DNA from 3 places in the Bacillus sp. M13(2017) genome. Region 3 is predicted to be linked to each of the others. Evidence: riboswitches for the same ligand, from Rfam matches in the RefSeq annotation. Region 3 holds a riboswitch; each other region holds the start of a gene.
What was found. Region 3 has a riboswitch for thiamine pyrophosphate ahead of tenA (thiaminase II). Riboswitches for the same ligand answer to the same signal wherever they lie in the genome.
Positions count from the first base shown of each region.

Region 1: linked by a shared signal. The riboswitch ahead of CGQ22_RS19930 (MTH1187 family thiamine-binding protein) and the one ahead of tenA (thiaminase II) in region 3 are both predicted to bind thiamine pyrophosphate.
Region 2: linked by a shared signal. The riboswitch ahead of tenA (thiaminase II) and the one ahead of tenA (thiaminase II) in region 3 are both predicted to bind thiamine pyrophosphate.

Region 1 covers NZ_KZ268508.1:110,662-117,897, reverse strand. Annotated here, with positions in the region: gene CGQ22_RS19945 (ABC transporter ATP-binding protein) at 1-562, opposite strand, end outside; gene CGQ22_RS19940 (ABC transporter substrate-binding protein) at 559-1,557, opposite strand; gene CGQ22_RS19935 (ABC transporter permease) at 1,554-2,327, opposite strand; gene CGQ22_RS19930 (MTH1187 family thiamine-binding protein) at 2,299-2,619, opposite strand; TPP riboswitch at 2,721-2,822, opposite strand; gene CGQ22_RS19925 (non-ribosomal peptide synthetase family protein) at 2,875-6,456, opposite strand; gene CGQ22_RS19920 (methyl-accepting chemotaxis protein) at 6,591-7,236, opposite strand, start outside.
Region 2 covers NZ_KZ268518.1:3,997-11,232, forward strand. Annotated here, with positions in the region: gene CGQ22_RS27570 (DUF3965 domain-containing protein) at 1-166, shown strand, start outside; gene CGQ22_RS27580 (hypothetical protein) at 407-745, opposite strand; gene CGQ22_RS27585 (SH3 domain-containing protein) at 751-1,905, opposite strand; TPP riboswitch at 2,175-2,286, shown strand; TPP riboswitch at 2,347-2,450, shown strand; gene tenA (thiaminase II) at 2,536-3,231, shown strand; gene CGQ22_RS27595 (ABC transporter ATP-binding protein) at 3,200-3,949, shown strand; gene CGQ22_RS27600 (ABC transporter permease) at 3,949-4,701, shown strand; gene CGQ22_RS27605 (ABC transporter substrate-binding protein) at 4,698-5,699, shown strand; gene tenI (thiazole tautomerase TenI) at 5,710-6,330, shown strand; gene thiO (glycine oxidase ThiO) at 6,323-7,236, shown strand, end outside.
Region 3 covers NZ_KZ268519.1:33,473-40,708, reverse strand. Annotated here, with positions in the region: gene CGQ22_RS28230 (DUF3914 domain-containing protein) at 1-160, opposite strand, end outside; gene CGQ22_RS28225 (esterase/lipase family protein) at 441-1,682, shown strand; gene CGQ22_RS28220 (homoserine dehydrogenase) at 1,770-2,795, shown strand; gene pdxR (MocR-like pyridoxine biosynthesis transcription factor PdxR) at 2,885-4,333, shown strand; gene CGQ22_RS28210 (D-alanine--D-alanine ligase) at 4,338-5,252, shown strand; TPP riboswitch at 5,326-5,431, shown strand; gene tenA (thiaminase II) at 5,559-6,248, shown strand; gene CGQ22_RS28200 (DUF3937 domain-containing protein) at 6,646-6,909, shown strand.

The DNA of each region.
Region 1 (7,236 bases), on a different contig from region 3:
GTGTCACCATAACGATTGTTTGCTTCTCTTGATGCCAAGAGTTTAAAAGCCAGCTATGTACTTCCATTTTTGTAAATGCATCTAACTTTCCAAAAGGCTCATCAAGCAGCATAATTGGCTTTTCACATAAATAGGTGCGCAGAAAACTAATTCTTTGACGCATACCACCAGACAATTCATCTGGATAATGGTCTGCATATTCATCTAGTTCGAACTGCTTTAATGCTTCCATTCCTTCTGTCAGTCTTTGTTTTTTCGGCTTTCCTTCAATTTCTAACGGAAGAACGATATTTTGCAAAGCTGATCGCCACGGTAGTAATAAATCTTGTTGTGGCATATAACTAACAACATCTTGCTCTTGTACTTGCTTATCGTTATACGTTACGTTCCCGCTTGTTGGTTTTTCAACATTTGCAATCATGTTTAATAATGTGCTTTTCCCGCAACCACTCGGGCCTACAAAGGAGACAAACTCTCCCTCTTGTATAGAGGCACTAATCTTCTCTAGTACATTCTTTCCATCGAAAGATTTCACTATATTTTTTATTTGTAATCCGCTCATTTTTCACTTGGAAGGAATTCATTTGTAAAAGCATCTTTTACATCGATTTTCTTTTTAATAACTTTGTTGTCATATAAGAAATTCATGTAATTCGTCCAAATTTCTTCCTTCTGTACTCCCCATGCTTTAGCATCATCTTGATACTTCGTACTTAACCATTTTTGGCTTTCTTGAACTAAATCTTTATTTACATCTGGAACAGCTTTAATTAAAATATCAGCAGCTTCTTTCGGTTCCTTAATTGCAAAATTATAACCTTCTGTTGTTGCACTCATAAACTTTTTCACAAAGTCTTTATCTTGCTTCGTATGTTTTTCACTCGTAATAATAACAGGACTATAGAAATCAAGCGCTGGGTCTAAGTCTTTTACCATAATCGTATTTAACTCTTTTCCTTGGCGCTTCGCTTCAATTCCATCCCATCCGTAATAAATCCATTCAAAGTCTGCATCACGGCCGATTGATTTAAAGAAATCGGTTTGTCCTAAGATGATTTTTTCAACTTTATTAAAATCAGCTTGATGCTTATCCATAATCGTCTTTAATGTCGCTTCTTCTGCTGGTCCTCCCCAGCCGCCGTAACGTTTACCTTCAAAATCTTTCGGTGACGTCATATTATCTTTCTTAAGTGATGCAAATGCTGAAGTGTTATGCTGAATAATCGCTCCGACAGATACAACAGGAATCCCTTCCACACGAGCCAACGTTACATTTTCTTGTGCGCTTATTGCGAAGTCAGCTTTTCCTGATGCTATCATTTGCTCTGCTGTTACATTGTCACCCGGTTGAATAATTTCTACATCTAATCCTTGCTTTTTGTAATAATCTTTCGTTTGTGCTACATATAAGCCAGTATGATTCGTATTTGGAAACCAATCTAATACTACTTTTACTTTTTGATCTTTACTTTTACTTTCTTCTTTCTTCGCCGGATTACATCCAGCCACGCCTACCGCTACTAAGGCAGCTAACATAACTTTCAAACCTTTTTTCATTTTCTGCCGTCCTTTCTATATATCCATGGTGCTGTTATTCTTGCCATAAACTCTACGATAAAATACAGGCACAATGTCACCATAACGATGATTGCTGCAACACCAAATACTCGGGCAGTCAAAAAGGATTTTGTAGCCCTCGTAAGCATAACGCCTAATCCTTCACTTGCACCGAGCCATTCTCCGATAATTGCCCCCATTACGCTATATGTAACTGCAATTTTTAAACCTGAGAAAAAGTATGGGAGCACTGCTGGAAATTTTACTTTCTGGTAAACTTGCCATTTCGTCGCCTTCATTGTTTGTAACAGTTTCAGCATATTTTTATCTACTGTTTGAAAACCTTCTAAAATACTAAGCGCAATTGGGAAGAAACAAACGAGTATTACGACCATTACTTTCGGCAACATCCCATATCCAAACCAAATAATAAATAGCGGTGCAAGTACAACAATTGGAATTGTTTGCGAAATAACGAGCAATGGATTTATTAAAATACGAAATAACGGTATAACGTCCATAATAATTGCGATGCTCGTCCCCAATAAAATTGCAAAGAATAGTCCAATTATAACTTCCTGCAGTGTTTGCATCGTATTTGGTAATAGTAAATCTTTCATCCCAATTAATTCTTGAACAATGGCAGAAGGCTTTGGTAAAATCCACGGTTCGATTTTAAATAATGAAACAGATCCTTCCCATATCGCAATGAGAAGGATAAGCCAAATAGTTGTAATAAGTTTAGATTGCTTCTGGTTTTGCATATTCATCACGGTACTTCCAAACCTTTTCATCTATCGTTACACCAGTGCTTGGACGATAATGGATTTTAATAGAAGTAATCACTTCTTCTGCTCCAGCATCGACGCAAGCTTGTTGTGCACGTTTAACGACATCAAGAAGTACATCTAATTCTCCTTCCAAAGTTGTTTCCATTGCCCCTACTTCATAACGAACTCCCGATTGTTGCACAACTTCAATTGCTTTATCGACAACAGAATATACATCTTTCGTTTTCGCTTGTGGTACTACTGAAAATGACATTGTAACTTGTTGTGACATAATAAAATCCCCCTTATAAAATTAAATTTCAAAAATAAGAAAAGGCTTTCCTACTGCGTAGGAAAGCCTTGTATGCAAGTTATTATAGAATAACATATGCTACATCACTTTAAGTAACTCCCTACGCTGGCATTATCCAGATCAGGTTGAGGGTCGATGTTTACTTACATCCTCTCAGCCAATTGGCTCCCCGGTCCTTAATTCGTTTTCATTGTAGCATGATTTATTTTATTGAACAAACAAAAGCATGCATAATCATTTCATTATTTTTGGAAAATATCCAACTTTTTCACCATAAGCTAATAACTGCTGTATAAATTCTTTATTAATTGCTGGTACTTTCAATTCTTTTTTCTTAATCCATTCATTCGTTCTACGCGTACCCATTACAATTTCAGATTGCTGTGCTCCATCTCCTGCAACTTGAGAAGCAATTAACTCTGCTATTACTTCATTTCCCTTTGCTAATTCCAGTCCGGCATTTTCATATTCTGAAAGTGGAACCATTTCAAGATTGTATCCACACTCTCCAATTAGCTGTATAAATTGTTCAAACTCAATTTGATGTGGATGACAAATATGTAACGTCTCTCCTACAATTTGCGCATCTTGTAAATACGATACAATTGATTTACTAGCAAAATCAATTGGTGTGAAATCAACTTTCCACTTCACATTTGGTGCTTTCCCAATTAATAGCATTGTTTTAATAAGACGATAAAATGCGTTTCCTTCAATATTTTGTTGGAACGAACCTGTTTCTGAATGACATGCTAAATTACCTGCACGATAAATATTTCCACGCAAACCATTTTTCATTGCTTCACGAACAATGTTTTCCGCTTGTAGTTTACTATTTGAATATACATTCTCTAAGTCTACACTGTAATTAAAATCACCAGTTTTCATGTATGTATCCCATTGATCTACCGCTAATTCTAACGGGATACCAATTGTAGAAATAAAATGGAATGTAGCGCCTTTTTCCGCTAATGCTAGCATACGGCTAGTCCCTTGTACATTTATATTTTCAAATTGTTTTACATCTCCAAAATGTCTTACATCTGCACCGCAATGAATTATCGTATCCATCTTAGAACTGATGAACATAAATTCTTCTTCGCTCATCCCAAGATACTCTTCTCCTAGATCGCCAGCTACGGCCTGTATACGCTGTAACCATTCTTCACATATATCATTAAAATAGCCTGTTAATGTATCTATAATTCTTTGCTGCACATCTTTGGTTGGTCTTACTAAACAATAAATAGTAGCAGATGTATCTCTTAGCAATTCATATAATATGTGTGATCCTAAATAACCAGTAGCTCCTGTTAAAAAGACATTTGAAATCTGTTTTTCTTCAAAAACGTTTGCATACGTAATAGTATCTGGTTCGTGAATTACTTTATATTCCCGAAATACTTCTTCTTTCTCTACTTTTACTTCTCGCTCAATTCGAGCTAATCCATATATCGTTCTTTCTTTAAAGAAATCTTGAATTGTTAAATGCGAGAAGTCTTCTTTTAACAATGTTAATACTCGTAATACTTTCAATGAGTGTCCACCAATTGTAAAGAAATCATCATGCACTCCAATTTTTGAAATTCCTAATACTTCCGCCCAAGCATTCGCTATTTGCTTCTCTGCTTTATTAGAAGGTGCAACATATTCTTGTAGACGAAGCGGTTCATACTTTTCTTCTAACTGGGCTAACTTTTTAACATCAATCTTTTTATTAGGTGTAAGTGGTAATTCATTAATATAAATTAGTTTAGATGGCACCATATAATCTGGTAACTGCTCTTGTAACTGATAAACTAATTCTGGTATTTCTTTTTTATTTAAAGTTGTATAGAACGCGATTAAATATTGGCTACCTTCCTTACTCTTCTTAGCAAAAACAGCATTTTCTTTTATATTATGATTTTGAGAAATTTTACTTTGGATTTCTCCTAGTTCAATACGATGTCCTCTAATTTTTACTTGATCATCTTTCCGATGTAAAAACTCTATATTTCCATCCTCTAGCAACTTAACGATATCACCTGTTTTATATATATTAACTATAGGATTAAAAGGGTTCGGAATAAAAGCTTCAATTGTTTTATTAGGTTTATTAAAATACCCTTTTGCTAATCCTACTGAATCTATATATAATTCACCAGGTACACCAATTGGACAAAGATTCATATTCTCATCCAAAATCATAACTTGATAATTAGCACATGGTTTACCAATGGGAATACTCGCAACATCCTCATTTAACTGACTAGGTATTTTATAGGTTGTCGTCACTACAGTACATTCTGTCGGTCCGTATACATTATGAATTTCAACATTTGTACCTATTCTTTCTCTCCACAATTTAATAACCTCTACAGGCAACATTTCACCGCCAATCGCAATTCTTTTTAGGGAAGCTAGCTTATATATATCTTCTTCTGCTAAATACGTTGCTACTTGTCGAACAAAAATTGTTGCTAATGCCAAGATCGAAGTTGCTTTCACTTTATAGATTGCATGTGCAAATGCTTCTACAGACAATCGCTCTTCCTCTAATAATACATACAAGTTTCCTCCACAGAATAAAGAAGCAAATGACTCCCATACAGAGGCATCGAAACTAAAGGAAGGAAATTGGGCAAATACATCCTCTTCTGTCAATTCATATTGCTTTTTCATCCAAGTATACAGATTAACAACGCCTCTATGTGCTAACATCGTTCCCTTTGGATTCCCTGTTGAACCAGATGTATAAATCATATAAGCTACATCATCACAATGAATAGACAACTTTACATCTATATCTTCACAAGTTTCACTATCATAAATTGAAACAGTTTGAACTCCATCACATGTTATAGGCGTCTCTTTCATCAATATAACTTTCGCTTGGCTATCTTGAATAATGTACTGTATTCTACTTTCGGGATAATCTGGATCAATTGGAACATACGCTGCACCAGCTTTTAATATAGCTACCATACTTACTACTGTGTCTATGCTACGTTTCATAAATATTCCAACATAGTCTCCTAATCGCACGCCGTTTTTAATTAACATATGAGCTATTTGATTACTTTTTTTATTTAACTCCTCATAAGTTAAAGTACCTTCCCTTGAAGATAAAGCTATACGATTTGGAAATTGAGTAACAGTATTATAGAACATATCGACGATACTTTTCTCAGGATATACCGCTGTCGTATCATTCACTTGACTATAAAGTGCCATCTCGGCCTCTGTAATAATATTAAAATGTTTTATGCGTTTATTATTATTTTGTGATTTATCAATTAAAACACCTTGTATTTGTTGTGCATAACGAGTAATCGTTGTCTCTTTCCAATTAACACTATTAAATATTATTTCTACACTTTGCATATTTTTACTAAATACAAATTGTAATGTATTCGCATCTTGTAGCTCATAATATGTTTCACCAATAATAATAGGTGACATTTCATATAATTTCTTACCATTTTGAAACTCTTCTATTTCTTCCGCATTTATTTCTTTAATTTGTTCCAGTTGCTCTTCAATCTGTAGATTCAAACTTTCATAGGAAAGAAAATTAGAAACTTCAATAGTAATCGGAAATAAACTTCCTCTTACATGATAAAACACGACAATATGTTTTTCTTTAGAAATATGATATAACCACGTTGCAGTCGCTCCTATTAAATCTACAATATGAGTCAAATTTAGAAACAGTTCCGTTTTTCTTTTCATTCTAATTTCTTTTCCTTGCACATCTTTAGGTATTGTAATATTTCCTTCTACTTTTCCTAAAAATTCTTTTACCATCTCATTATAAGAAATCGCTAATTTCATATTTATGTAAATTCCTCTCTCAAATATAATAAAGGTGTGAAAATTCACACCTTTTTCATCCCTTATTAACGGGCAGATTCGTTCAATTCATAATCAAAGGGGGATCCCCCTTTGATTAGAATTGATCTTTCTTCTTATTCACTTTTAAACTCACCAATTAGCTCTTGTAATTCCTGAGAAAGCCAACTTAAAGAAGTCGCTAATTCTGCAATATCTTGTACTGATATTTCTTGCTCTTTCATGCTTTCTTCAACATTACTACTGCTGTTGGCATAAGTATTTGCAATATGCGATAATTCATTTACAACTTGAACAATATTTTGGCTATTTTGTAAAATGTCACTCGAATTACCAGAAACAGCTTTTACTTGATCTGTAACAGATTGCGCTGATTTTGAAATTTTTTCAAAGAAATCTCCACTACTTTGAACAAGTGAAATTCCAGTTTCTACTTCTTTTGAACCTTTTTGCATGGAAACTACAGCATCTTCTGTCTCAGCTTGTGTTTCACCAATTAATTTCGCTATATCTTTTGCAGACGCTTCAGTTTGTTCTGCTAATTTTCGTACTTCATCAGCAACAACCGCAAACCCTCTTCCAGCTGCTCCAGCACGTGAAGCCTCAATAGAAGCATTTAAAGCTAATAGATTTGTTTGATTTGAAATACCTGTAATTACAGTTACGATATCACTAATTTCTTTTGACCTTGTTTCTAACGAATAAATGATGGAAGATAAATCTTGTACTGCATTTTGGATTAAACTCATTTGATTAATAATT
Region 2 (7,236 bases), on a different contig from region 3:
ACAATTACATGATTGTTTACCATCATTCTTTAGGCTATTTCTTAAAAATAAGCGTTATGCAACGATTCATGATATTCTTTTCTATTGGTGCGATGACGAACAACGAATGAGCTTAGAGAAAAAATATAATCTGAGCTTTATTTATGAAAAATATGCTTGTGGATAAACAATATTTTCGATATGAAAAATTAATATAAATTAAAAAGGATCTCCAGTTTATGTGAGATCCTTTTTTGTTAGTAAAACAAGGAGAAAGTGATTAAGACAAGAAACAACATTCCATATAGGAGAAGTTGTGCAGTATAACTTCCTTGTATACCAAAAAAAGTATTGGCTTTCTTATACAGATTCAATATGTATTGTATTGGAGTATCTTTGAAAGATTGGTACACAGTGTCTCCTCTTTCTAAGCTTCTTGTTCTTGTTTTTGTTTTTGGTTATAAGGGACATTAATATATCTAGCTACAAATAATAAAACAGCCATAAAGAATACTGGAAATACAGTAGATAAATAAAAGCCATTACTAATTATATTTGTTATGAGAGCACTCAAAAGAAAAATAGCATTATAAATATGGGCAATTTTTTGTTTTAGTTGCACTTGAAATGATTCCATCATAATTTCTAATGCAACAAAAGCAATAATAATAGATAAAAATACAATGTTTGTATTGTAAATGATTAAACAACAGATTAAACCTAAAAAGGCTACGTATTCAATTATAAGAGGTATATTGCGTGGCATACAATTTACCTAACTAAATATGGCAGTGGATTTACTGCATTTGTTTTTTCAAAATTCCATTCTCCATTATGTAATTCAAAATGAAGATGTTGCCCGTATGAATGACCTGTGTTTCCCATATGACCTATTAATTGTCCAGTTTGTACTTGATCACCAGCTTGTACAGTGCGATCCTTCATATGAGCATAAACAGTTGTATATAATTTCCCATTGATTTGATGCGCAATGAAAACAACATTGCCATAGCTAGCTGAATAATAAGATTTCACAACTTTACCTGCAGCAGCAGCTTGGATAGAGACGTTTCCTGGAGCGGCAATATCTATACCATAATGCATTTGTTCCCAGCGTATATCAAAGGTTGAGCTAATTCTTCCTTGAGCGGGGAATTTGAAAGCAACTGGAATTGATGAAGGCTGATCTGTTTTAGCTTGTGGTTGATTTTGTACTACATAGTGTTTTGCTACATATCCGTATCCTGTGCCAAAACGAATTTTATACCAAGTACCTACAGTTTCTACTACTTGTACTTGTGTACCGTTTTGTAATGAACCGAGTAGAGCGCTACTTGTACTAGCGGTGCTACGTACATTTAGATTAGGTGTTGCAACAGTATATTTTGTATTATTTTGAACGGTGATTCCTTTTACTAAGGGTTGTGAACCATTAGAGATGAATGCTTTTTGTACGTAACCTGTTTGGCCATTATGCGATATTTTATACCATTCGCCTTGATCTTCTTGAACGGTAATAAACTTGCCATTTGGTAATACATCTAAAATGGAAGATTCTAAATTAGGTTCAGAGCGAACGTTTAATGCATTAGCATTAACGATGTATTGATCATTAGAATGAAGTTTGTTTTTTAGTAAAATAGCATCTTTTTGTACATAACCTACTTTATTATGAACAGATACTTTATACCACTCATTAGTTGTTTTAAGGATGTTCACTTTTGTATTAAAGCGAATTGTATCAATTGATGTGCTTTTTACGTTATCTTCTGTATGTAATGCTACTTGATCGACTTTGACATACCCAGTTTTAATATTAGATAATTGTTCAGCGTTTGCTTTTTGTACATTTGTTTCACCCATAGAAGGAAGTAAAGAAGCAATCGCTACAGTAGTTGCTGTTAAAGCAGTAGCTTTCATATTCATGGAATAGAGACCTCCTCTAGTTGTATAGTTGTAATTTTATTATAGTATAAAGATATAATATAGTGGGTGTATTCACATAAATGTAATATGAAATCAATATAAAAATAAATTTTTTGAGGATAATGATTCCTTCTTATGCAATTAATTGGGGTTTTATTTTCTAAAATAGAATGTATGTATTGTATAAATTTGATATTCTGTTAATAATTAAGAAAATTAAAAAAGTTGATGATGTCTTATTAGGGTGTTATACTGACAGTGATAATTTTATAGTTTGCTAGGAGAGCTGGTGTTGCCAGCTGAGAGTAGGCCGTAAGCCTTTGATCCTTTTTATTACCTGATCTAGATTATGCTAGCGTAGGGAAGCAATTCGGACACTAACAATGAGTCCCCGTTTCTTTGCGTATAGAAACGGGGCTTTTTTATTTGAAAATTTCATATTGAAACCACTAGGGGTGCTTGATTTGCTGAGAGAGGAATAATCCTTAACCCTTACAACACCTGATCTAGGTAATACTAGCGAAGGGAAGTGGAACATCGAATAAATGTATAACTTTATTTGCTGTAACCACTTCTTATATATAGAAGTGGTTTTTTATTTAGATACATATATTGAAAGGGGATAGAGAAATGAAATTTTGCGATAGATTATTAGAAACTGTGCAACCGGTTTGGGAGATGAGTCATAATCATCCGTTTGTAGTAGGTATGGGAGATGGCACGTTAGAAAAAGATAAATTCCAGTATTATATTATTCAAGATTATTTATATCTGCTAGATTATGCAAAGTTATATGCGATTGGTGTTGTAAAAGCAACGAATCCACAAGTAATGGGAAAGTTCGCTGAACAAATTGATGGAATATTAAATGGCGAAATGACAATCCATAAACAATATGCAAAAAGACTTGGAATTTCTATAGAGGAGATAGAGTCTGCGAAACCATCTGCTAAAAATTTAGCTTATACAAATTACATGATGTCTGTATCTCAAAATGGCACACTTGCGGAATTAATAGCAGCGCTTCTTCCATGTATGTGGAGCTATTGGGAAATTGGAAAGCGTTTAAATGATATTCCTGGAGCAAGTGATCATGAGTTTTTTGGTGAGTGGATTCAAGGATATAGTTCGGAAGAATACGGTAATCTGTGTATTTGGTTAATAGATTTATTAAATGAAATGGCAGTGGGAAAGTCTGAGACAGAACTAGAAAGATTAGAGGAGATTTTCTTAAATTCCAGTCGATTTGAATATTTATTCTGGGATATGTCCTATCGTAAGGAGATGTGGGGATTTGAGGAGCAAGAACATACTACAGTTTCATAATGTTTCTTTTCATTACGATGAGAAACCAATCATCCATGAATTAAATGCTTCTATACATGAGAAAGAGTTTGTCAGTATTATCGGACCGAGTGGATGTGGGAAAAGTACTTTATTTCGCCTTATTACAGGTCTAGAAAAGGTAAGTACTGGACAGATAGAACTGACAGAAACAAAGCACCATCCTGTAGGATATATGCCGCAAAAAGATATGCTTTTGCCGTGGAGAACAATTATTGAGAATGCTGCCCTGCCGCTAGAGTGCCAAGGTGTACAGAAGAAAGAAGCAGAAGTAAAGGCAAAGGAACTGTTACATAAATTTGGTTTGCAAGGGTATGAGAAAAAATATCCGAAAGATTTATCTGGTGGTATGAGACAACGTGTATCTTTTATTCGAACTTTATTAACAGGCGGGGAAATATTGCTGTTAGATGAACCATTTAGTGCGTTGGATGCTTTAACGAAGACCTCTTTGCAAGAATGGTTGTTTGAACAATGGCAAGAGTGGGAAAAAACAATTTTATTCATTACTCATGATGTTGAAGAAGCGTTATTTCTTTCAAACCGAGTTTTAGTAGTGGAACAGCAGCCGATAACGACTTTGACTGAGCGGACTGTACCGCTTGATCATAACAGAACACGAAAAGATTTATATAAACCGGAAGTATTAGCGCTGAAAGATGAGCTTCTTAGTATGTTACAAAGGCAGGTACTTGTGTGATGAACCGATTGAAAGAATTAGTTCCTGCTATTACACTTTCTAGTATTTTACTAGCTGTGTGGGAAATAGGAGCAAGAATTGTAGATGAGATGTACATTTTACCGTCACCTTCTGCGATTGTAATGAAGATATGGAAACTAAAAGACATATTATTTACAGTTCATTTACCTGCAACGTTATACGTCGTTTTAATAGGTGTTGTTATCTCTATCGTATTAGGTGTAGGGCTAGCGATGTTAATGAATGCGAGTACATGGATGGAGAGAGCATTTTATCCATTATTAGTTGCTTCACAAACGATTCCGATTACTGCGCTTGCTCCGCTATTTGTTTTATGGTTTGGATACACAATTTGGAGTAAGGTTGTTGTCACAGTTTTAATTACGTTTTTCCCAATTGCGGTCAATACGTATGATGGACTGCGTAGTACGAAAAAAGAATGGGAGGAGCTCTTAGTTACATATGGAGCAACAAAAAGAGATATTTTTCTTAAATTAAAGTTGCCGTCTGCTCTTCCTTATTTTTTCTCAGCTTTAAAAATTGCAGTTCCGCTTAGTGTTATCGGAGCAGCAATTGGAGAATGGCTCGGTGCACAAGCTGGGCTTGGATATTTCAGTAAGAGAATGATGACGCAGTTAGATGAAGCTGGCGTATTTGCACCTATTGTATTGTTATCATTATTAGCTATTTTCTTCGTCGTAATTATTTCCATATTAGAAAAGAAATTCATTAGTTGGAGGAAGTATTCATGAAATTTTTAAAGCGCATCTTTGTGTTTACATTATTAATTGCAATGATTGCTGGATGTTCTAGTAATTCAGCATCAGATAAGAGTAAAAAAGAAAAAGAAATAACGGTCATGCTTGATTGGTACCCAAATGCGGTACATAGCTTTATTTATGCAGCAATTGAAAAAGGCTACTTTAAAGAAGAAGGTGTAAAGGTGAATATTAAATTCCCTTCCAATCCGACTGACCCATTAACTTTAGCAGCTGCAGGAAAAGTAACGGTTGGCCTATATTATCAACCAGATGTTGTTATGGCAAAAGCAAACGAACAAGTTCCAGTGAAATCAATTGGAGCTGTCGTACGTTCCCCATTAAATCATGTTGTATCACTGAAGTCAGCAGGCATTCAATCGCCAAAAGATTTAGAGGGGAAAACAGTGGGATATTCTGGAACACCTTTAAGTGAGATGTATTTAAAAACGATGGTAAAAGAAGCTGGTGGTAATCCAGATACAGTGAAAGTAGTCGATGTTGGCTTTGATTTAGTACCAGCATTAATTACGAAAAAAGTGGATGCGGTAACAGGGGCATACATTAACCATGAAGTACCTGTTATGCGTCATGAAGGTCATGAACCAGCGTACTTTAATCCAGCAGATTATGGTGTACCGAATTATCATGAGCTTGTATTTGTAACAGGTGATAAAACGTTGAAAAAAGATAAAGAAGCGTTGCAAGCCTTCTTACGTGGTACGAAAAAAGGCTATGATTTCATGAAGAAAAATCCAGATGAAGCATTAAATATTTTATTAAATCATCAAGAAAAAGAAAACTTCCCACTTGTGCCAGAAGTTGAAAAGGAAAGTATGAAAATTTTATTAGAGAAGATGGAAACGAAAGATGAGCCATTCTTATCAGATTCAAAAGAGTCTTGGGAGAAACAAAATAAGTGGCTGAAGGACAAAGGAATGACAAAAGAAACCGTCCCAGCCGATGAACTATTCGAAAATATTTTAAAGTAGGCGAATGAATATGAAAAATGAGCTCCACGTAATCTCAAATGGCCATATGCCATTCGAAGAGTTAGTGAATGTAGCGATGCAAATTGAGAGTGAGATTGATTATTTGCATATTCGTGAGCGTGAGAAGAGTACAAAGGAATTATATGAAGGTGTGGAAATTCTGTTAATGGAGGGCTTTCCGGCTTCTAAAATTGTCATAAACGATCGAATTGATATTGCAATTTTATTAAATATTCCTCGTGTTCAACTAGGATATCGAAGCACAGATGTAAAGTCAGTGAAAGAAAAGTTTTCTTATTTGCATGTCGGTTATTCTGTGCATTCGCTAGATGAAGCGATAGTAGCATTTAAAAATGGAGCGGATTCACTCGTTTATGGCCATGTATTTCCGACAGATTGTAAAAAAGGTATGCCAGCGAGAGGGCTTGAAGAAATTTCGGACATTGCAAGGAGCTTATCGATACCAATTATAGCTATTGGAGGGATTACTCCTGAGAATACAAAGGATATTCTGGCAAGTGAAGTAAGTGGAATTGCTGTTATGTCTGGAATTTTAAGTAGTAGTAACCCGTATAGCAAAGCGAAGTCTTATAAGGAATCAATAAGAAAGTGGGCGGAAAAACATGTGTGAGAAGTATGATGTAGCGATTATTGGTGGTGGTGTAATTGGTAGTTCAGTTGCACATTTTCTAGCAGAAAGAGGACATAAAGTAGCGATTGTAGAAAAGCAAAGAATTGCATCGGAAGCTTCGAAAGCAGCTGCTGGTTTACTTGGTGTTCAAGCAGAATGGGATGCGTATGATCCGCTATTTGAACTTGCTAGAGAAAGCCGAGCTATATTTCCACAACTTGCAGCAGTTTTACGTGAAAAGACGGGTATTGATATTGGATATGAAGAAAAAGGAATTTATCGTATTGCTCAAAATGCAGATGAGAAGGAAAGAATTCTTCACATTATGGATTGGCAGCAGAAAACAGGTGAAGATTCTTATTTTCTAACGGGAGACCATGTGCGGGAAAAAGAGCCATATCTATCCGAATCTATTATAGGAGCAGTATATTATCCGAAAGACGGTCATGTTATTGCACCAGAGCTTACGAAAGCATTTGCACATTCTGCGACAATTTCCGGTGCGGATATATATGAGCAAACAGAAGTATTTGATATCCGTATTGAAAATAATAAAGTGACTGGAGTTATTACAAGTGAAGGTATTGTCACATGTGAGAAAGTCGTTATTGCAGGAGGTTCATGGAGTACGCAGTTACTCAGTTATTTTCACCGTGATTGGGGTACATATCCAGTTAAAGGAGAAGTGGTTGCGGTAAAAAGTAGAAAACAACTTTTAAAAGCACCTATTTTTCAAGAAAGATTTTACATTACTCCAAAGCGCGGTGGACGTTACGTAATTGGGGCAACAATGAAGCCACATACGTTCAATAAAACTGTGCAGCCAGAAAGTATAACTTCTATATTAGAGCGTGCTTATACAATATTGCCAGCTTTAAAAGAAGCAGAATGGGAAAGCACGTGGGC
Region 3 (7,236 bases):
GCTGTTTCATTTCTTTTTCAGATGAACGAATATCAAACTTGATAGGATCATTTACTTTCTTACTTTCAAGTTTAGTAGAAGAGATAGTATTATGCTCAAGAGTAGATGGAGTTATTTTAGTAGGTTGAGATAATGTATGAATATTTGATCCGATTTGCATGCTTTTTCCTCCTTTTCAAGCAATGAGATTAGTTTTCTTATGATTTTTAAATCTTTTTAACATGAGGAAACTATATCTAATTATAAATCCTAATAAATAGATTTACAAGTTATATTGTAAAAAGTAAATATTCGCTTGAATTAATATTTATCAACATTTGTATATGTTTTCTATATATACAACGTATATAAAATACTTTACATTATGTTTAAGTTGTTAAATTATTCTGTTAACTTTTTAAAAAGAAAAATGTAAACGTTTTATTAGGGGGGGAGAAAGTATGGGGAAGTTATTTTTAAAAATATGTTTTTTTGCATTAGTGACCGTATGTTCATTCGCAGCGAAAATATCATACGCTGAAGAGAGGCAGCAAAATAATTATCCTATCATATTGGTGAATGGATTTGCTGGATGGGGTAGAGAAGAAATGCTTGGCGTAAAATATTGGGGTGGTGTTTATGATATACAGGAAGATTTGAAACGAAATGGTTATACGGTACATACCGCAGCTGTTGGACCTGTTTCTAGTAACTGGGATCGTGCATGTGAATTGTATGCACAAATTAGCGGTGGGACAGTAGACTATGGTGCAGTACATGCTGAGAAACATGGACATAATCGTTTTGGCAGAACTTATAGTGGTTTTGCGCCGAATTGGAGTGAAACAAATAAAGTTCATTTAGTTGGACATAGCATGGGTGGACAAACGATTAGAACATTAGTACAGCTATTAAAAGAAGGGAGTTTTGAAGAAAAGAATTATGTGAAAAATCATCCAGACACCAAAATATCACCACTATTTGAAGGCGGAAAATCATATGTTCATAGTGTTACAACATTAGCAACCCCTCACAACGGTACAACACTTGCGGATGGTAGTCTTCTACTGCCGTTTGTTAAAGATTTACTCATTACAGCTGCAAGCTTTGGGGGAAACAATAATTTATCATTATATGATTTTAAATTGGATCAATGGGGTATAAAGAAGAATGCTGGAGAGTCCTTTTTCCAATATAGTAATCGTATTCTAAATAGTTCACTTTGGAAAAATACAAAAGATATAAGTCAATGGGATTTAAGTACAGATGGTGCAAAGGAGTTAAATAATTGGGTAAAGACGCAACCAGATGTGTATTATTTATCCTATAGTGGACATGCATCACAAGCAGCACCTATAACAGGTTTACATTTGCCTCATATAACGATGAATAAAGTGTTAATGGGAAATGCATTTTTCTTAGGTTCTTATGCGAGATATGAAGAAAACCGTCCGCTAGTTGATACTTCTTGGTGGCAAAATGATGGTGTAGTAAATACAAATTCTATGATTGCACCATCTTCTAATGTTACTGTAAATAATAATGAGTCATTACAGATTGGAAAATGGAATCATATCGAAACGAAAGCGAATTGGGACCATCTCGACATGGTAGGGTTAAGTGTTTCAGACTCGTTAGGTTTTTCTAGCATTCAAGAGTTTTATAGAACAATTGCTGAAAAGCTATCACGTTTACCGAAATAGGTAATAATAAAGCGCTCTCGATGGAATTCGAGAGCGCTTTATATTATATTGAAAGAGGGATTTGGTAGAAAAATATGGGGGGATATTATGAAAATTCAAGTTGTATTATCAGGATACGGAACAGTAGGCAGAGAGTTTATAAAATTATTAAATGAAAAATATTCATATATATATGAAACATATGGGATTCAATTAGTTGTAAGTGGCGTATTAGGGAGAAATATTGCAATACATAATGAAGACGGCTTATCACTTCATCATTTATTAATGTATGGTGGCGGTACCGCTGCAATTGAAAAATATTTAGAGTATCATCCGAAGGAACGTGCAACAACTAGCATAAGTGGTACTGTATTGGTAGAATCAACAGTTACAAATCTTAAAGATGGAAATCCAGGGAAACAATATATGAAACAAGCGATTGAGAAACAGATGGATATAGTAGCAATTTCTAAAGGTGCGCTCGTTACAAACTGGAGAGAAATAAATGAAGCAGCAAGAGGCGCAAATGTACGAATTCGATATAGCGGTGCAACAGCCGCTGCACTACCGACACTAGATATCGGACAATTTAGTTTAGCTGGTTGTAGTATTGAAAAAATAGAAGGAATATTAAATGGAACAACTAATTATATTCTTACGAAAATGTATGAGGAAGATATGACATTTGAAGAAGCACTGAAAGAAGCACAAAATAAAGGAATTGCTGAGACAAACCCTATATTAGATATAAGTGGTTCAGATAGTGCGTGTAAATTGTTACTTTTGACAAACCGCTTAATGGAAACAGATAAAACACTTACTGATATACATATAAAAGGAATCGAGCACGTTACAAAACAGCAAATTCGAAATGCTAAGGAACAACATAAAATTATTAAATTAATAGCATCAACATATAAGGATGAGGGTGGCAATATCAATTTAAATGTTGAACCGTGCGAAATAGAAAAAAAACATCCGTTAGCAAAAGTAAATGGAACTGAAAAAGGAATTACGTTCTTTACAGATACGATGGGACAAGTTACTACAATTGGTGGGGCTTCTAATCCAAGAGGCGCTGCAGCTGCAGCTTTAAAAGATGTAATTAACTTATATCGAAAAGATTTGTAAGACCGTACCGCCCTTTATAAAAAATACATATGTCGTGGACCTTTTGAGAATGAAATAAATATGCAAAAATGATTGCAGGGGGGAAGAAATTGTTTAAGGATTTTAAAGTTGTTAAAGATCGTCCCGTTTATATTCAATTGAAAGATTATTTGAAGAAGATGATTATGAAAGGGCATTTGCTCGGGGATCAAAAAATTCCATCAACAAGAGAACTAAGTGAATTACTAAGCGTGAGTAGAAACACTGTACTCGCTGCTTATGCAGATTTAGAGCAAGAAGGACTCATTTATGCAGTTAAAGGAAAAGGGAACTTTGTTGCGAAGGTGGATATATCTAACACTTCGTCTGTTGAAATAGATTGGAAAAATAAACTTAATACAGTGACCGCATTAGCGGATGAATTAGATTTAATGAAACATGGTGTTCGTTGGGAAAAAGGAATGATTGTTTTTAATAGTATAGCCCCGGATGAGAAGCTATTTGATGTTGAAAATTTCAAAAGAGCTTTTCTTACTCGTATGTCCATTGAAGGGGACATCGTATTGAACTACGGATATGCAAAGGGATATAGACCGTTAATGAATTATTTACTTCATTACATGGAAATGAAAGGTGTAGACATTTCCAATAAAGATATTCTAATTACAAATGGATTTACAGAAGGATTGGATATTGTACTTTCTTCTTTATCAAAAAAATCCGGGCGTGTCATTTGTGAGAATCCAACTCACCACGCTGCACTTAAGCTTTTCCGCTTACATGGACTTGAAGTTCATGGGATTGATATGGATGAGGATGGTATTGATACGAATGAAGTTGAAAAAAGCTTGCGTGAAAAAGATTTTGATTTTGCTTATTTAATTCCTTCTTATCATAATCCAACCGGTATTGTTACGAGTTCAGAGAAAAGAACGGAATTGATGAGGTTATTCTCAAAATACAACGTTCCTATTATAGAGGACGGATTTAATGAAGAACTACGTTATTCAGGTTCACATTTAGCTCCATTATTAACTTTTGCTGGAGCTGGCAATAATGTGATTTATATTAGTAGCTTTTCAAAGGTACTTTTCCCTGGTTTACGTGTAGGCTGGATTATTGCAGATAAAGAGCTGATTCATTATTTAGAAAGCGTAAAAAGAGCAAGAACGATTCACACATCTACGCTAGATCAAGCTGTTCTGTTTCAATATTTACATGAGGGATATTTTGAAAAATATTTAAAAAAGGCAAGATCTGTTTATAAGAAAAAATATGAGTTAGCTGTCGGGACATGTAACCAGTACATTCCTTTTAAAAGAATGACTGGAGATGGTGGACTTCATTTATTTATAGAGCTAGAAGAGCATATGAACGCCCGCACACTTTTACAAAAGTGTTATGAGAAACGCGTTACGTTTTCACCTGGAGATGTTTTTTACTCTGATGGAGAAGGAGCGAACACTTTCCGATTAGGATTTTCGCGCTTGAAAGAAGAAGAAATAGTTCGGGGAATTAAAATAATTGGTGATACATTAAAAAATGAAATTTGGAGTTGAGAAAATGAAAATCGGTGTTATTATGGGCGGGGTATCGTCTGAAAAACAAGTTTCAATTATGACGGGGAATGAAATGATTGCTCATTTAGATAAAAATAAGTATGAAATAGTTCCAATTACATTAAATGAAAAAGTGGATTTAATTGAAAAAGCGAAAGACATTGACTTTGCGTTGCTCGCGTTACACGGAAAATACGGAGAAGATGGGACAGTTCAAGGAACACTGGAGAGTTTAGGGATTCCTTATAGCGGAAGTAATATGTTATCTAGCAGTATATGTATGGATAAAAATATTTCGAAAAAGATTTTACGTTATGAAGGTGTAGAAACACCAGATTGGATTGAACTTACAAAAATGGAGGATCTAAATCTTGATGAGTTAGATAAGTTAGGATTTCCATTAGTAGTAAAACCAAACTCTGGCGGATCGAGTGTCGGAGTGAAAATCGTTTATAATAAAAATGAATTGATCTCAATGCTAGAAACTGTATTCGAATGGGATTCTGAAGTAGTAATTGAGAAGTATATAAAAGGTGATGAAATTACATGTTCAATTCTGGATGGAAAACAGTTACCTATAGTTTCAATTCGACATGCAGCCGAGTTCTTTGACTACAATGCAAAATATGATGATACTAGTACAGTTGAGGAAGTTATTGAACTTCCAGCAGAAATTAATGAACGTGTAAATAAAGCGTCACTTGCTTGTTATAAAGCATTAAAATGTAGTGTTTATGCAAGAGTTGATATGATGGTGAAGGACGGAATTCCATATGTAATGGAAATTAATACATTACCAGGGATGACACAATCAAGTTTATTGCCAAAAAGTGCAGAAGCAGCGGGAATTAGTTATAGCAAACTATTAGATATGATTATTGAAACATCATTAAAAGTTAGAAAAGAAGAAGGGTTTTAAGGGAATCATATAACGAATTCTTTTGATAGTTTCACGAAGTATGCTATGATGAATACATTATAAAAACAAAATATTTATCCACTAGGGGGGCCTTTTATAGGCTGAGATCAAATGTGATTTTGAGACTCTTAGTACCTGATCTGGTTAATGCCAGCGTAGGGAAGTGGGAAAGACGTTGCTATTTAATGAGTAAATAAATACTGTCAATTTCACTTTCTTTACGCCTGTAAAGAAAGTTTTTTTATTTTACAGCTTTAATAATTGTGGATAAATACTTATATTTTATACATTATTGGAGGGATTTAAATGACTTTTTCACAATCATTACGTAAAGAAGTAGATTCAATTTGGGAAGCGAGTTTTAACCATCCCTTTGTAAAAAAACTTGGTGAAGGAACGTTAGATTTAGCTAGTTTTCGCTATTATGTGCTTCAAGATTCATATTATTTGAGTCATTTTGCTAGAGTGCAAACTTTAGGAGCTGCAAAAGCTCTTGAATTAGAGACGACAGCTCGTATGGCACACCATGCTCAAAATACATATGAGGCCGAGTTATCTTTACATGAGAATTTTGCTAAAAAGCTAGGGATAACAAAAGAAGAAAAAGATAATTTTATTCCTGCGCCAACTGCATATGCGTATACTTCACATATGTATCGTGCTGCCTATGAAGGACATTTAGGAGATATCATTGCAGCAATTTTACCTTGTTATTGGTTGTATTATGAAATTGGCGAACGCTTAAAAGAGTGTCAGCCGGAAGAGCCAATTTATAACGAATGGATTTCTGCTTATGGATCTGATTGGTTCCGTACGCTAGTTGAAGAACAAATTACACGTTTAGATACTATCGCTGAAAAAGTAACAGAGGCAGACCGCAAGCGTATGAAACAGCATTTTATTATTAGCAGTCAATATGAATATTCATTTTGGGAAATGGCTTATACATTAGAAAAGTGGCCAGTGGATACAGACGTAAAAGACGTAATTGGATAAAGAATAGAAGTAATGTTATAGATAGGTATGGATCATACCTATCTATATATTTTTTCTTGTTAAATTTGCGTAAAGTCATTAGTGCTACGGATATGGCGAAATAGAATATCGATAAGTTAGCTCATTTAATTGTCTACGAATTAACTGGATAAAATTCTGTCACACTTATTTTACAATCAAAGAACGTAAAGATTGGTGGTATGAAGTTAAATAAGAAAAGAAACCGGCTCTGTTAATTGTAACGGATTTACTTTTTCTTTACGGGAATTTCTAAATCATCATGGAATGCTGTTCATACAATATGCAAATATGCATATTGTATCTTTTTGAGTTCTTTATGTGTTAAAATTAAATATAGGGATATGGAAATATAAAGAAGCAAAAGCAGGAATATCCAATGAATTTTGAGAGGTGTTATATGTTTACAAATAAGAAATTAATTCGATTTGGTTTATCTTTGTTTGTGTTTTTAGGGATAATTAATTTTACAATAAGCTATTTCCAAACATATCTTGAAACAGCAGCAGATATCAAATGGGTAATTCCAGAAATTTGGAAAACTATTTTGCTAGATGTTCCTCAAGGTATACTTGTCCTTTTAGGCGCAATTGCTTTATATGATTTCACAAAAGAGGCATCACAAAAAGACGCATCAATCTAAGTGTGTCTTTTTTGATTAGCAATTTCATAGAGAGCTTTGCTGGAGAAATAGAAAAAAAAGCCCTAATCAGGGCTTTTTTTTGTAGAAATTTCTTAACCATCATAGAAACCGGTTACTAGGAGGTGTTGGCATTTATAGTACAGAAAAATCTAAGCGGCAGACGGAAATATATAGGAAATGGCACCATAATTATTGAGAAATTAATTGAACTTAGTAAGTATAAAGATATGAAACTAGAATTTATATTTTTTAATTTTTATTTATCCCACCAATCGGGCTGTCCGTAAAAGCCCGATTGGTGAGGACTAATTAAAGTTTCACTTTATC